2 regions of the Streptomyces nitrosporeus genome follow, and region 2 is predicted to be linked to the other one. Evidence: riboswitches for the same ligand, from Rfam matches in the RefSeq annotation. Region 2 holds a riboswitch; the other holds the start of a gene.
What was found. Region 2 has a riboswitch for S-adenosylmethionine ahead of CP967_RS25265 (aminotransferase class V-fold PLP-dependent enzyme). Riboswitches for the same ligand answer to the same signal wherever they lie in the genome.
Positions count from the first base shown of each region.

Region 1: linked by a shared signal. The riboswitch ahead of thrC (threonine synthase) and the one ahead of CP967_RS25265 (aminotransferase class V-fold PLP-dependent enzyme) in region 2 are both predicted to bind S-adenosylmethionine.

Region 1 covers NZ_CP023702.1:3,354,309-3,359,931, reverse strand. The annotation lists gene otsB (trehalose-phosphatase) at 1-748, shown strand, start outside; gene CP967_RS14820 (alpha,alpha-trehalose-phosphate synthase (UDP-forming)) at 828-2,204, opposite strand; gene CP967_RS14815 (glucosyl-3-phosphoglycerate synthase) at 2,288-3,238, opposite strand; SAM riboswitch class I at 3,391-3,518, shown strand; gene thrC (threonine synthase) at 3,537-4,835, shown strand; gene CP967_RS14805 (MoaD/ThiS family protein) at 4,865-5,140, shown strand; gene CP967_RS14800 (cold-shock protein) at 5,614-5,623, shown strand, end outside.
Region 2 covers NZ_CP023702.1:5,727,316-5,732,938, forward strand. The annotation lists gene qcrB (cytochrome bc1 complex cytochrome b subunit) at 1-1,621, shown strand, start outside; gene trpD (anthranilate phosphoribosyltransferase) at 1,747-2,811, shown strand; SAM riboswitch class IV at 2,895-3,012, shown strand; gene CP967_RS25265 (aminotransferase class V-fold PLP-dependent enzyme) at 3,189-4,565, shown strand; gene CP967_RS25270 (Lrp/AsnC family transcriptional regulator) at 4,699-4,980, opposite strand; gene CP967_RS25275 (rhomboid family intramembrane serine protease) at 4,977-5,623, opposite strand, start outside.

The DNA.
Region 1 (5,623 bases), 2.4 Mb from region 2:
GCTCGCCGACATCGTCCCGGACCCGGAACAGTCCCGGGCCCACCCCGGTGCCGTCCCCGCCCTGTCCGCGCTCGCCCCGCTGGTCGCCTCCGTCGCGGTGGTCACCGGCCGCCCGGCGGACGTCGCCGTCCGCTACGGGGGTTTCGCCGGCGCCCCCGGCCTGGACCATCTCGTCGTCCTCGGGCACTACGGCGCCGAACGCTGGGACGCCGCCACCGACACCGTCCGCGCGCCCGCCCCGGCCCCCGGCGTCGAGGCCGTCCGCGCCGAGCTTCCCGGCCTGCTGGAGAGGGCCGGTGTGGAAGGGGCCTGGATCGAGGACAAGGGCCACGCGGTCGCCGTGCACACCCGCCGCGCCGCCGACCCGCAGGCGGCCTTCGACGCGCTGCGCGGCCCGCTGGCGGACCTCGCCGACCGGCACGGCCTGATGGTCGAACCGGGCCGCATGGTCCTGGAGCTGCGCCCGCCGGGCGTGGACAAGGGGGTGGCCCTGACCGCCCACGTACGCGGGATCGGCGCCCGTGCCGTCCTCTACGCCGGGGACGACCTCGGCGACCTCGCCGCGTACGGTGCGGTGGACCGGCTCCGCGCCGAAGGCGTGGCCGGTCTGCTGGTGTGCAGCGGGACCGAGGTCCCCGAGCTCGCCGAACGGGCCGATCTGGTGCTGCCGGGCCCCGAGGCCGTGGTGGGACTGCTCGGCGCGCTGGCCGGCCACCTGCGGAGGGCTCGGGAGCTCCCGGCCGGCTGAGAACCCCTGCCGGCTGAGAGCTCCGGCCGGCCGGGAGCGCCCCGCCGGCCGGAAGCCCCGGGCAGGGCGGGGCGCCCGGTCAGCTCCGCAGCGCCTCCAGCTGGTCCAGGAACCACTGCTGCGGCGGAAGGGCGGTGGCGGCGTCCGCCAGCCGCTTCGTGCGGCCGGCCCGCTCGTCGCCGCCCATGGTCAGCGCCTCGTGGAGGGCCGCCGCCGTGGCCGTCACGTCGTACGGGTTGACCACGATCGCGTCCTCGCCCATCTCCTCGTAGGCCCCCGCCTCCCGGGAGAGCACCAGGGCGCACCCGTGGTCCGAGACGACGGGGACCTCCTTGGCGACCAGGTTCATGCCGTCGCGGATGGGGTTGACCAGGGCCACGTCGGCCAGCCGGTAGGCGGCCAGCGAACGGGCGAAGTCGTCGTCGACGCGGAGCAGGACCGGGGTCCAGCCGGCCGTGCCGTAGGTGGCGTTGATGTCGTCGGCGACCCGCTGGACCTCGGCCGTGTAGTCGCGGTACACCGCGAGGTCCTGGCGCGAGGGGTAGGCGAACGCCACGTGCACCACGCGTTCACGCCATTCCGGGCGTTCCTCCAGGAGCGACCGGAAGGCGTGCAGGCCGCGCACGATGTTCTTGGAGAGCTCGGTGCGGTCGACCCGGACGATGGTCTTCCGGTCCGCCCCCACCTGCTCCCGCAGCGTCGCCACCCACGTGTCCACGTCCGCCTCGCGCGAGCGCCGGCGCAGGAAGTCCGCGTCGGCCCCGAGCCCGTGCACACCGATCCTGGTGCGTCCGGTACCGCCGAGGATCCTCGTGCAGCACTCGGTGAACGAGTCGGCCCAGCGCCGGGTGAGGAACGCGGCGCGGTCGGCGCCCAGGACGCCGCGCAGGACCTGCTCGCCGATGTCGTCGGGCAGCAGCCGGAAGTAGTCCACGGGGGCCCAGGGGGTGTGCGAGAAGTGCCCGATCCGCAGGTCCTCGCGGAGTTCGCGGAGCATGCCGGGGGCGAGGGTGAGGTGGTAGTCCTGCACCAGGACCGCCGCCCCCGGCTCGGCCTCCTCGGCCAGCGCCTCGGCGAAGGCCCGGTTGTACGCCTCGTAGGCCGCCCACTGCCGCCGGAACCCCGCGTCGAAGACGGGCTCCACCGGCGTCTGGTAGAGCATGTGGTGGACGAACCAGAGCACCGAGTTCGCGATGCCGTTGTACGCGTCCGCGTGCACGGCGGGGTCGATGTCGAGCATCCGTACGCCCGGCTCGGACACCCCGCGCCGGACGGCCTCCCGGTCCCCGTCGCCGAGGGCCGCGCAGACCCACACCTTGTCCTCGACGGCGCTCAGGCCGGAGACCAGCCCGCCCCCGCCCCTCCTGGAGCCGATCGAGCCGTCCTCGTGGAGGGCGTACGACACCGGGCCGCGGTTGGACGCGACGAGGACCTGGGCGGAGTTCTGGGCGACCATGTACCCGAACCTAGCCCGTCGGGCAAGCCGTCAAACGTCATCCGGCGGCCGGACCCGCCCAGGCCCCCGGCACGGCCGGAACGCTATGCCGCGTGGCGGGAGAGGTACTCCGCGACCTCGGCCATCGGCGGCCGTTCCACGGTGTCCACCGGATAGGTGAGCGGTTCGAAGCCGTTCTCACCCCGTTCGAACTGGGTGATCTCGGGCCGCACCAGATGGCCCCGGGACAGCCTCAGCTGCGCCGTGCGGTAGATCGTCGCGGCCATCCGCCCCAGTGCCCGGCCGTCCTGATGGCGGTGTCTGCGCACCCCGACGTCGACCTGCGCGAGCGCGTCCAGGCCGACCGTGTGGAGGGCGTCGACGAGGAGGCCCAGTTCCACTCCGTAACCGGTGGGGAAGGGGAGCTGTTCGAGCAGGGAGCGCCGCACCGCGTACTCGCCGCCCAGCGGCTGGACGAAACCGGCCAGCTGCGGCCAGTGCAGGTTGAGCAGCGGGCGGGCCATCAGCTCGGTGACACGGCCGCCCTGGCCTGTGCTCTCACCGAGCGGCCGGTCGTACATGGCCTTGACGAACTGCACGCCGGGGTCGGTGAGCAGGGGGCCGACGGTCCCGGAGACGAAGTCCGCGGAGAAGTCCCGGAGATCGGCGTCGATGAAGCAGACGATCTCACCGCTGGTCACGAGGAGCGACCGCCACAGGACCTCCCCCTTGCCGGGGACGGCGGGTATGCGGGGCAGGATCACGTCCCGGTGCACCACCCTGGCCCCCGCCTCACGGGCGGCGGCGGCGGTGCCGTCGGTCGAACCGGAATCTATGACCACCAGTTCGTCGACCAGCCGGACCTTCTCCATCAGTTCGCGCCGGATCTCCGCGACGATCGCGCCCACCGTCGCCTCCTCGTTCAGCGCCGGCAGCACGACGCTGACGCTCGCACGGTGGGGATCCTTCGCCCGGGCCGTCGTGAGGCGGTCCAACGGACGGTCGGCTGCTGCCCAGGAACGCCTGCTCAGCCAGCGTTCGACCTCTTCCAGCACCGTCGGTACTCCCTGTTGTGTGATCCATCTCGCGGTACGGACGACTCTCTCCATCGCCCGGGGCTTCGGTTACAGTCTTGAGCAACACGGACGGCACCCGCATCCCGGGTCCGGTCCGTGAAAAATGCCCGGACCGTGGTCCGGTGCCATAGCGCTCATCCAGAGGGACTGAGGGAACGGCCCGTTGAAGTCCCGGCAACCCTCCTGCCGACCGCGAGGTCACGGTAGGGAAGGTGCCAATTCCGTCTTGTGGCGAAATACGTCGCAAGGAAGATGAGGAGAAAGGGCCTCCGCCATCATGGCTGTGCAGACTGTTGCAGCGAACACTGATTCTTCCACCGTGGACTTCGGTCCCGCCGCGGCGCTTTCCTGCCGCGAATGCGGCGAGCGTTTCGAGCTCGGTCCCGTTTTCGCCTGCGCGTCCTGTTTCGGGCCGCTCGAAGTGGCGTACGACCTGCCGAGCGGCTCTCCCGAGGAGCTGAAGAAGCGCATCGCCGAGGGCCCGGAGAACATCTGGCGCTACGCGCCGCTGCTGCCGGTCCCGGCGGATGTCGCGGACAAGCCCAACATCAACCCCGGTTTCACCAAGCTGGTCAAGGCCGACAACCTCGCCCGTGAACTGGGCGTCACCGGTGGCCTGTACGTCAAGGACGACTCCGGCAACCCGACGCACTCCTTCAAGGACCGTGTCGTCGCGATCGCCGTCGAGGCGGCCCGCGCCTTCGGCTTCACCACGCTCTCCTGCTCCTCCACCGGCAACCTCGCCGGCGCCGTGGGCGCCGCGGCCGCCCGCGCCGGCCTGCGCTCCTGTGTCTTCATCCCGAAGGACCTGGAGCAGGGCAAGGTCGTCATGGCCGCGGTCTACGGCGGCGAACTCGTCGGCATCGACGGCAACTACGACGACGTCAACCGCTTCTGCTCCGAACTCATCGGCGACCCGCTCGGCGAGGGCTGGGGCTTCGTCAACGTCAACCTCCGCCCGTACTACGGCGAGGGCTCCAAGACCCTGGCGTACGAGATCTGCGAGCAGCTCGGCTGGCGGCTGCCCGACCAGATCGTCATCCCGATCGCGTCCGGATCGCAGCTCACGAAGATCGACAAGGGTCTCCAGGAGCTGATCAAGCTGGGTCTCGTCGAGGACCGGCCGTACAAGATCTTCGGCGCCCAGGCCGAGGGCTGCTCCCCGGTGTCCACCGCCTTCAAGGCCGGCCACGACGTGGTGCGCCCGCAGAAGCCGAACACCATCGCCAAGTCGCTGGCGATCGGCAACCCGGCCGACGGCCCGTACGTCCTGGACATCGCCCGCCGTACCGGCGGCGCGGTGGAGGACGTGAACGACGAGCAGGTCGTCGACGCCATCAAGCTGCTGGCCCGCACCGAGGGAATCTTTGCGGAGACCGCGGGCGGGGTGACGGTCGGCGTGACGAAGAAGCTGATCGAGGCGGGCCTGCTCGACCCGTCGCTGACCACCGTCGTGCTGAACACCGGTGACGGGCTGAAGACCCTCGACGCGGTCGCCCCCACGACCGGCCTCACGGCGACGATCCGGCCCAGCCTGGACGCGTTCCGCGACGCGGGCCTCGCCGCCGCCAACTGACCACCCCGGGACCGAAGGAAGGCACCCACATGAGCGTCAAGGTCCGTATCCCCACCATTCTGCGCACCTACACGGGCGGCCAGGCCGAGGTCGAGGCGGAGGGCGCGGTCCTCTCCGAGGTCATCGAGTCCCTGGAGAAGAACCACCCGGGCATCGGCGCCCGCGTCCTGGACGACCAGGGCAAGCTGCGCCGCTTCGTGAACGTCTACGTCAACGACGACGACGTGCGTTTCGAGAGCGGCCTGCAGACGCCCACCCCGGACGGCGCCGGAATCTCGATCATCCCGGCCGTCGCCGGCGGCTGAGCCCGGGAGCCGTGCCCTCGCCGGACCCACCGGTCCGGTGACGGCGGCCCGGCACGTCCCCTCCGCTCCGTACGAACACAGTTGCCCCCTCCGCGAGAGAAGCGGAGGGGGCAATTCTGCATGGTTGAGCACGGTACAGTTGGGGAAGCCCCCTCCGCTGCCCATGCCGCCCGCATATGAGAATGCGCCCGGCCGCGACAAGATGCAGCCAAAGTACGTGTACGTCTTGAGTGATAAGTGGCCTTTGTCAGGCCCGACTTGCCCTGGAATCTCCTCCGATTTCCGCATCCGGGCGTTCAGCTGCGCTCAGAATTCTCGTCCGATTGACCTGTTGCAGAGGGCAGTTGGACAGATACATTCAGCCGCGGTCGACGCGTTCCGACGCACGCCACCCTCTCCTGTCGGAGGGTGACTTCTGACCCGGGCCCGCGAAGTGCGGGCTCGTGCAAGGGCCAGTAATAGGGGAGTTAGGCATGGCTCAGG
Region 2 (5,623 bases):
CACTGCGGAAAACACCCAGCGCAAGGCGCCCGCCGGTGAGCGGGTCGCCGACTGGGCGGACGGCCGGCTGGGCATCTACGGCCTGGCCAAGGCCAACATGCGCAAGATCTTCCCGGACCACTGGTCCTTCATGCTGGGCGAGATCTGCCTCTACAGCTTCATCATCATCATCCTCACGGGTGTGTACCTGACGCTGTTCTTCAACCCGAGCATGAACGAGGTCGTGTACCACGGCTCGTACGAGCCGATGCAGGGCATCCGGATGTCCGCGGCCTACGCGTCGACGCTGGACATCAGCTTCGACGTCCGCGGTGGTCTGCTGGTCCGCCAGATCCACCACTGGGCCGCGATCGTCTTCCTGGCCGGCATGTTCGTGCACATGTTCCGGGTGTTCTTCACCGGCGCGTACCGCAAGCCGCGTGAGATCAACTGGCTGTTCGGCTTCCTGCTGTTCGTCCTCGGCATGTTCACCGGGTTCACCGGCTACTCGCTCCCGGACGACCTGCTCTCCGGCACGGGTGTGCGCTTCACGCAGGGCGCCATCCTGTCGATGCCGATCGTGGGTACGTACATCTCGATGTTCCTGTTCGGCGGGGAGTTCCCGGGGACGGACATCATCTCGAGGTTCTACTCGATCCACATCCTGCTGCTGCCGGGCATCATGCTCGGGCTCGTGGTCGGCCACCTCATCCTGGTGTTCTTCCACAAGCACACGCAGTTCGCGGGTCCCGGCAAGACGAACAAGAACGTCGTCGGCATGCCGCTGCTGCCGGTCTACATGGCCAAGGCCGGGGGCTTCTTCTTCCTGGTCTTCGGCTTCATCGCGATCCTCTCCGCGATCGCCACGATCAACCCGATCTGGGCGCTCGGCCCCTACCGTCCCGACCAGGTGTCCACGGGCGCCCAGCCGGACTGGTACATGGGCTTCGCGGAAGGCTTCGTCCGTGTGATGCCGGGCTGGGAGATCAACCTCTGGGGCCACACACTGGTCCTGGGTGTGCTGATCCCGCTGGTCCTGTTCGGTGCGGTACTCGGGGCACTCGCCCTCTATCCGTTCATCGAGTCCTGGATCACCGGGGACAAGCGCGAGCACCACATCCTGGACAAGCCGCGCAACGCCCCGACGCGTACCGCGCTCGGTGTCGCCTGGGTGACGATCTACTTCGTCATGCTGATCGGCGGCGGCAACGACATCTGGGCGACCCACTTCCACCTGTCGCTCAACGCGATCAGCTGGTTCGTGCGCATCGCCTTCTTCGTCGGCCCGGTCCTGGCGTTCATCGTCACCCGGCGGATCTGCCTCGGCCTCCAGCGCCGGGACAAGGAGAAGGTGCTGCACGGGCGGGAGTCCGGCATCATCAAGCGGCTGCCGCACGGTGAGTTCGTGGAGATCCACGAGCCGCTCAGCCAGGAGCAGCTGCACACGCTCACGGCGCACGAGCAGTACAAGCCGCTCGAGATCGGCCCGACGGTCGACAAGAACGGCGTCGAGCGCAAGCCGTCGGCGCTGCAGAAGCTGCGGGCCAGGCTCAGCCGGAGCTACTACGGCGAGGGCAACCAGATCGCCAAGCCCACGGCAGAGGAGTACAAGGAGATCACCAGCGGCCACGGCCACCACTGATCCCGTCAGCTGACCGCCACAGCGGGAGCCCCGTCCATTCGCCGGACGGGGCTCTTCGCTGTCCCGGGCGCTGGATAGGGTGGGGGGCGGAACATCTTTGTCGGCTATGGACCCTGGAGCGGACCATGAACGTTGTGACCCGGGACGGCGGCGACAGCGTGGCGGCCCGGTCCTGGCCCGGCGTGCTGACCCCCCTCCTGCGCGGTGAGGACCTGACGGCCGAGGACACGGCGTGGGCCATGGACCGGATCATGAGCGGTGAGGCCACCGACGTGCAGATCGCCGGATTCGCCGTCGCGCTGCGGGCCAAGGGCGAGACGGTCGGCGAGGTCACCGGTCTGGTCCGCGCGATGTACGGCCACGCGCACACCATCCACGTGCCGGGCCGCACCGTCGACATCGTCGGTACCGGCGGGGACATGGCCAAGACCGTCAACATCTCCACCATGTCGGCGATCGTCGTCGCGGGGGCCGGGGCCAAGGTCGTCAAGCACGGCAACCGCGCCGCGTCCTCGGCGAGCGGGGCCTCCGACGTCCTGGAGAAGCTCGGCGTCAACCTCGACCTCACGCCGCAGCGCGTCGTCGAGGTCGCCGAGGAGGCGGGCATCACCTTCTGCTTCGCCGTCAAGTTCCACCCGGCCCTGCGGTATGCCGCCCGGGCCCGCAAGGAACTCGGCACGCAGACCACCTTCAACATCCTCGGCCCGCTCACCAACCCGGCCCAGGTGCGTTCCCAGGCGATCGGTGTCGCCGACCCCAGGATGGCGCCCATCGTGGCCGGGGTGCTCGCCGAACGCGGGAACTCGGCGCTGGTGTTCCGGGGGGACGACGGGCTGGACGAGCTGACCACCACGGCCACCTCCCGGGTCTGGACGGTCCGGGACGGCGAGGTGCGCGAGGAGGCGTTCGACCCGCGCGACGTCGGCCTGGAACTGGTGCCCGTCGAGGCGTTGCGGGGGGCCGACGCCTCCTACAACGCGGATGTGGCCCGCCGGCTGCTGGACGGCGAGCGGGGACCGGTCCGTGACGCGGTGCTCCTCAACTCGGCGGCCGCGCTGGTCGCGCTGGAGGGCGGGGACGGCACGCTGAACGAGCGCATCGCGGCTCAGATCGCACGGGCCGCCGAATCGATCGACTCCGGTGCCGCCAAGCGCGCGCTGGAGCGCTGGGCGGCGGCCAGCAACGCCTGAGCCGAACCGGTGCGTACGAGGGCGCGGTCCGCATGCCGGACCGCGCCCTTGCGTATGCGCGGACGTGTGGCAAGATGCTCCCAGGTCATGAGTGACAGCGACTACGGCCCCGGCCCGCTGTCCGGCAACCCTCCGTCCGTGGCGGGGTGCCCCGGGTGAAGACCGGGCCGCAGGCAGCGAGGTCTGCGGCAAGCGCGGGCCCCTCGGCGTCGTCTGACGACTGCCAGCCCCCGGGGTCCTGGTCCCTAGGGAGCCTTTTGTGAGCAAGCGAATGCGATAGGGCGTCCCGCCCTTTCCCGCACCTTCTTCCCCCTTGTCCCGCGCTGTCGCCTGCCCGCCGGCGCGTGGATTTCGCCTGTCTCTTCCAGGAGTTCGCCATGTCTGCACCCACCGCTGCCGCCGACCAGTCGCTTTGTGCCCCTCTGCCGGTTCTGGGATCCGATGTCACGGTTCCGCTGGTCACCGGAGGAGATGTCACCTATGCCGCCCTCGACTACGCGGCCAGCGCCCCGGCGCTGAAGCGGGTGTGGGACGACGTGGCGGCGTACGCCCCCTACTACGGCAGCGTGCACCGCGGCGCCGGGTACCTCTCGCAGCTCTCCACCGACCTGTTCGAGAACAGCAGGGCGACCGTCGCGGAGTTCCTCGGATGCCGGGCCGACGACCAGGTCGTCTTCACCCGCTCCACGACGGACTCGCTCAACCTGCTGGCCGCCGTACTGCCCGCCGGCTGCCAGGTGTTCGTCTTCGAGACGGAGCACCACGCCTCGCTGCTGCCGTGGCGCGACGCGCGGGTCACCTGCCTCGACGCCCCGCGCACCCCGGAGCAGGCCGTGGCCACGCTGGAGCGGGCACTGGCCGGCCGGGAGCCCCACGGCCCCGCGCTGGTCTGTGTGACCGGCGCGTCCAACGTCACCGGTGAACTGTGGCCGGTACGGGAACTCGCCGCCGCCGCCCACGCGCACGGGGCGCGGATCGTCCTGGACGCGGCGCAGCTGGCGCCGCACCACCCGGTGGACATCGCGGAACTGGACGTCGACTGGGTCGCGTTCTCCGGCCACAAGCTGTACGCGCCCTTCGGTTCGGGCGTGCTCGCGGGCCGGGCCGACTGGCTGCGCGAGGCGGAGCCCTACCTCGCGGGCGGCGGTGCCTCCCGGCAGGTCACCCGGCGCGCCGACGGCGGGGTCGACGTCCAGTGGCACACCACCGCGGCCCGCCACGAGGCCGGTTCGCCCAACGTCATCGGCGTCTACTCCATCGCCTCCGCCTGCCGTGCGCTGACCGAGGCGGGCTTCGCGGACCTGGTCGCCCGGGAGCAGGCACTGGTGGCCCGGGTCCGTGCCGGGCTGGCGGAGGTCCCCGAGGTGAAGGTGCTCTCGCTGTTCGGCGACGACGCCCCGCGGGTCGGCGTCATCTCGTTCGTGGTCGAGGGCTGGAACAGCTCCCACTTCGCCGCGGCGCTCTCGGCCGAGTACGGCATCGGGGTGCGCGACGGGCTGTTCTGCGCCCACCCGCTCGTCCGCACCCTGCTGGGCAGCGAGCCCCAGGAGCCGGGGGAGTGCGGGGCGCCGGAGGCCGCGCCGGGGGAGAGGTCGCTCAACGCGGTCCGGGTCAGCTTCGGCGCCGGCACGCCCGACGAGCACATCGAGCGCTTCCTCGGCGCCGTACGCGAACTGGTGACCTCCGGGGCGCGCTGGAACTACCGCACGGAGGACGGCCGCTGCGTCCCCGACCGGGGCGCGGCGCAGGTCTGAGCCGCCTTCGCCCGCCGGTCCGGTCCGGACGCGGCGGGCGGTTTCGGCGGGTCCCGGAGCCCCGGGTGGAAGGGGCGCCGGACGGAAGGGGCCCCGGGCTCGCAGGGGCCGGGCCCCCTTTCCGGCGGGGGCCTCAGGCGTCGAGGCCGATGGCGAAGGCCGCCTCGAGGTCGTGCTGCGAGTACGTACGGAAGGCGACGTGCGTGTCGGTCGCCTCGACCCCCTCGATCTTGCTGATCCGGCCGGGGATGACGTCGGCCAGGTCGTCGTGCCGGGGCACCCGGACCATGGCGATCAGGTCGTACGTGCCGGTGACCGAGAAGACCTCGCTGACGCTGTCCAGCGCGGCGATGGCCTCGGCGATCTCGGGAATCCGGTTCACGCTGGTTTTGATGAGCACGATCGCGGTGATCACGGCTGGCTTTCTCCCTCGGTGGCCGTGGCTGGAGTCTTCACCCTAACCCCACCCCGGTAGCGTCCCCAGGCGCAGAGGAAGCCCGCGGCGAAGCCCGCGACGTGCGCCAGGTACGCCACGCCCGGGCCGTCGCCCGCCTCCCGCGCCGCCAGCCACTGCAGGACGAACCAGAAGACGAGCACGAACCGGGCGGGGAGGCGCAGCGGCAGGAAGAAGAGGAACGGGAAGAGGCTGGTGACCCTGGCCCGGGGGAACAGGTACAGGAACGCCCCGAGCACCCCCGAGATGGCTCCCGACGCGCCGACCAGCGTCTGGCCGGAGCCGGCGTGCGCGAGTGCGTGGACGACCGTGGCGAGGTAGCCGCAGCCGAGGTAGAAGAGGAGGAACCCCGCCCGGCCCATGCGGATCTCGGCCATCACGCCGAAGACGTACAGGAAGAGCAGGTTGCCCAGCAGGTGGAGCCAGCTGCCGTGGACGAACAGCGCTGTCAGCGGGGTCAGGGCGGCGCGCGCGGAACCGTCCAGGAGCTCGCCGGGAATCACCCCCCAGCGCTCGAAGTACCCGGCCCGGGCGGCCAGCAGGACGTCCGCGGAGCGGCCGTAGGAGGGGTTCAGCCCGGAGACCGGGCCGAGCAGGAAGACCG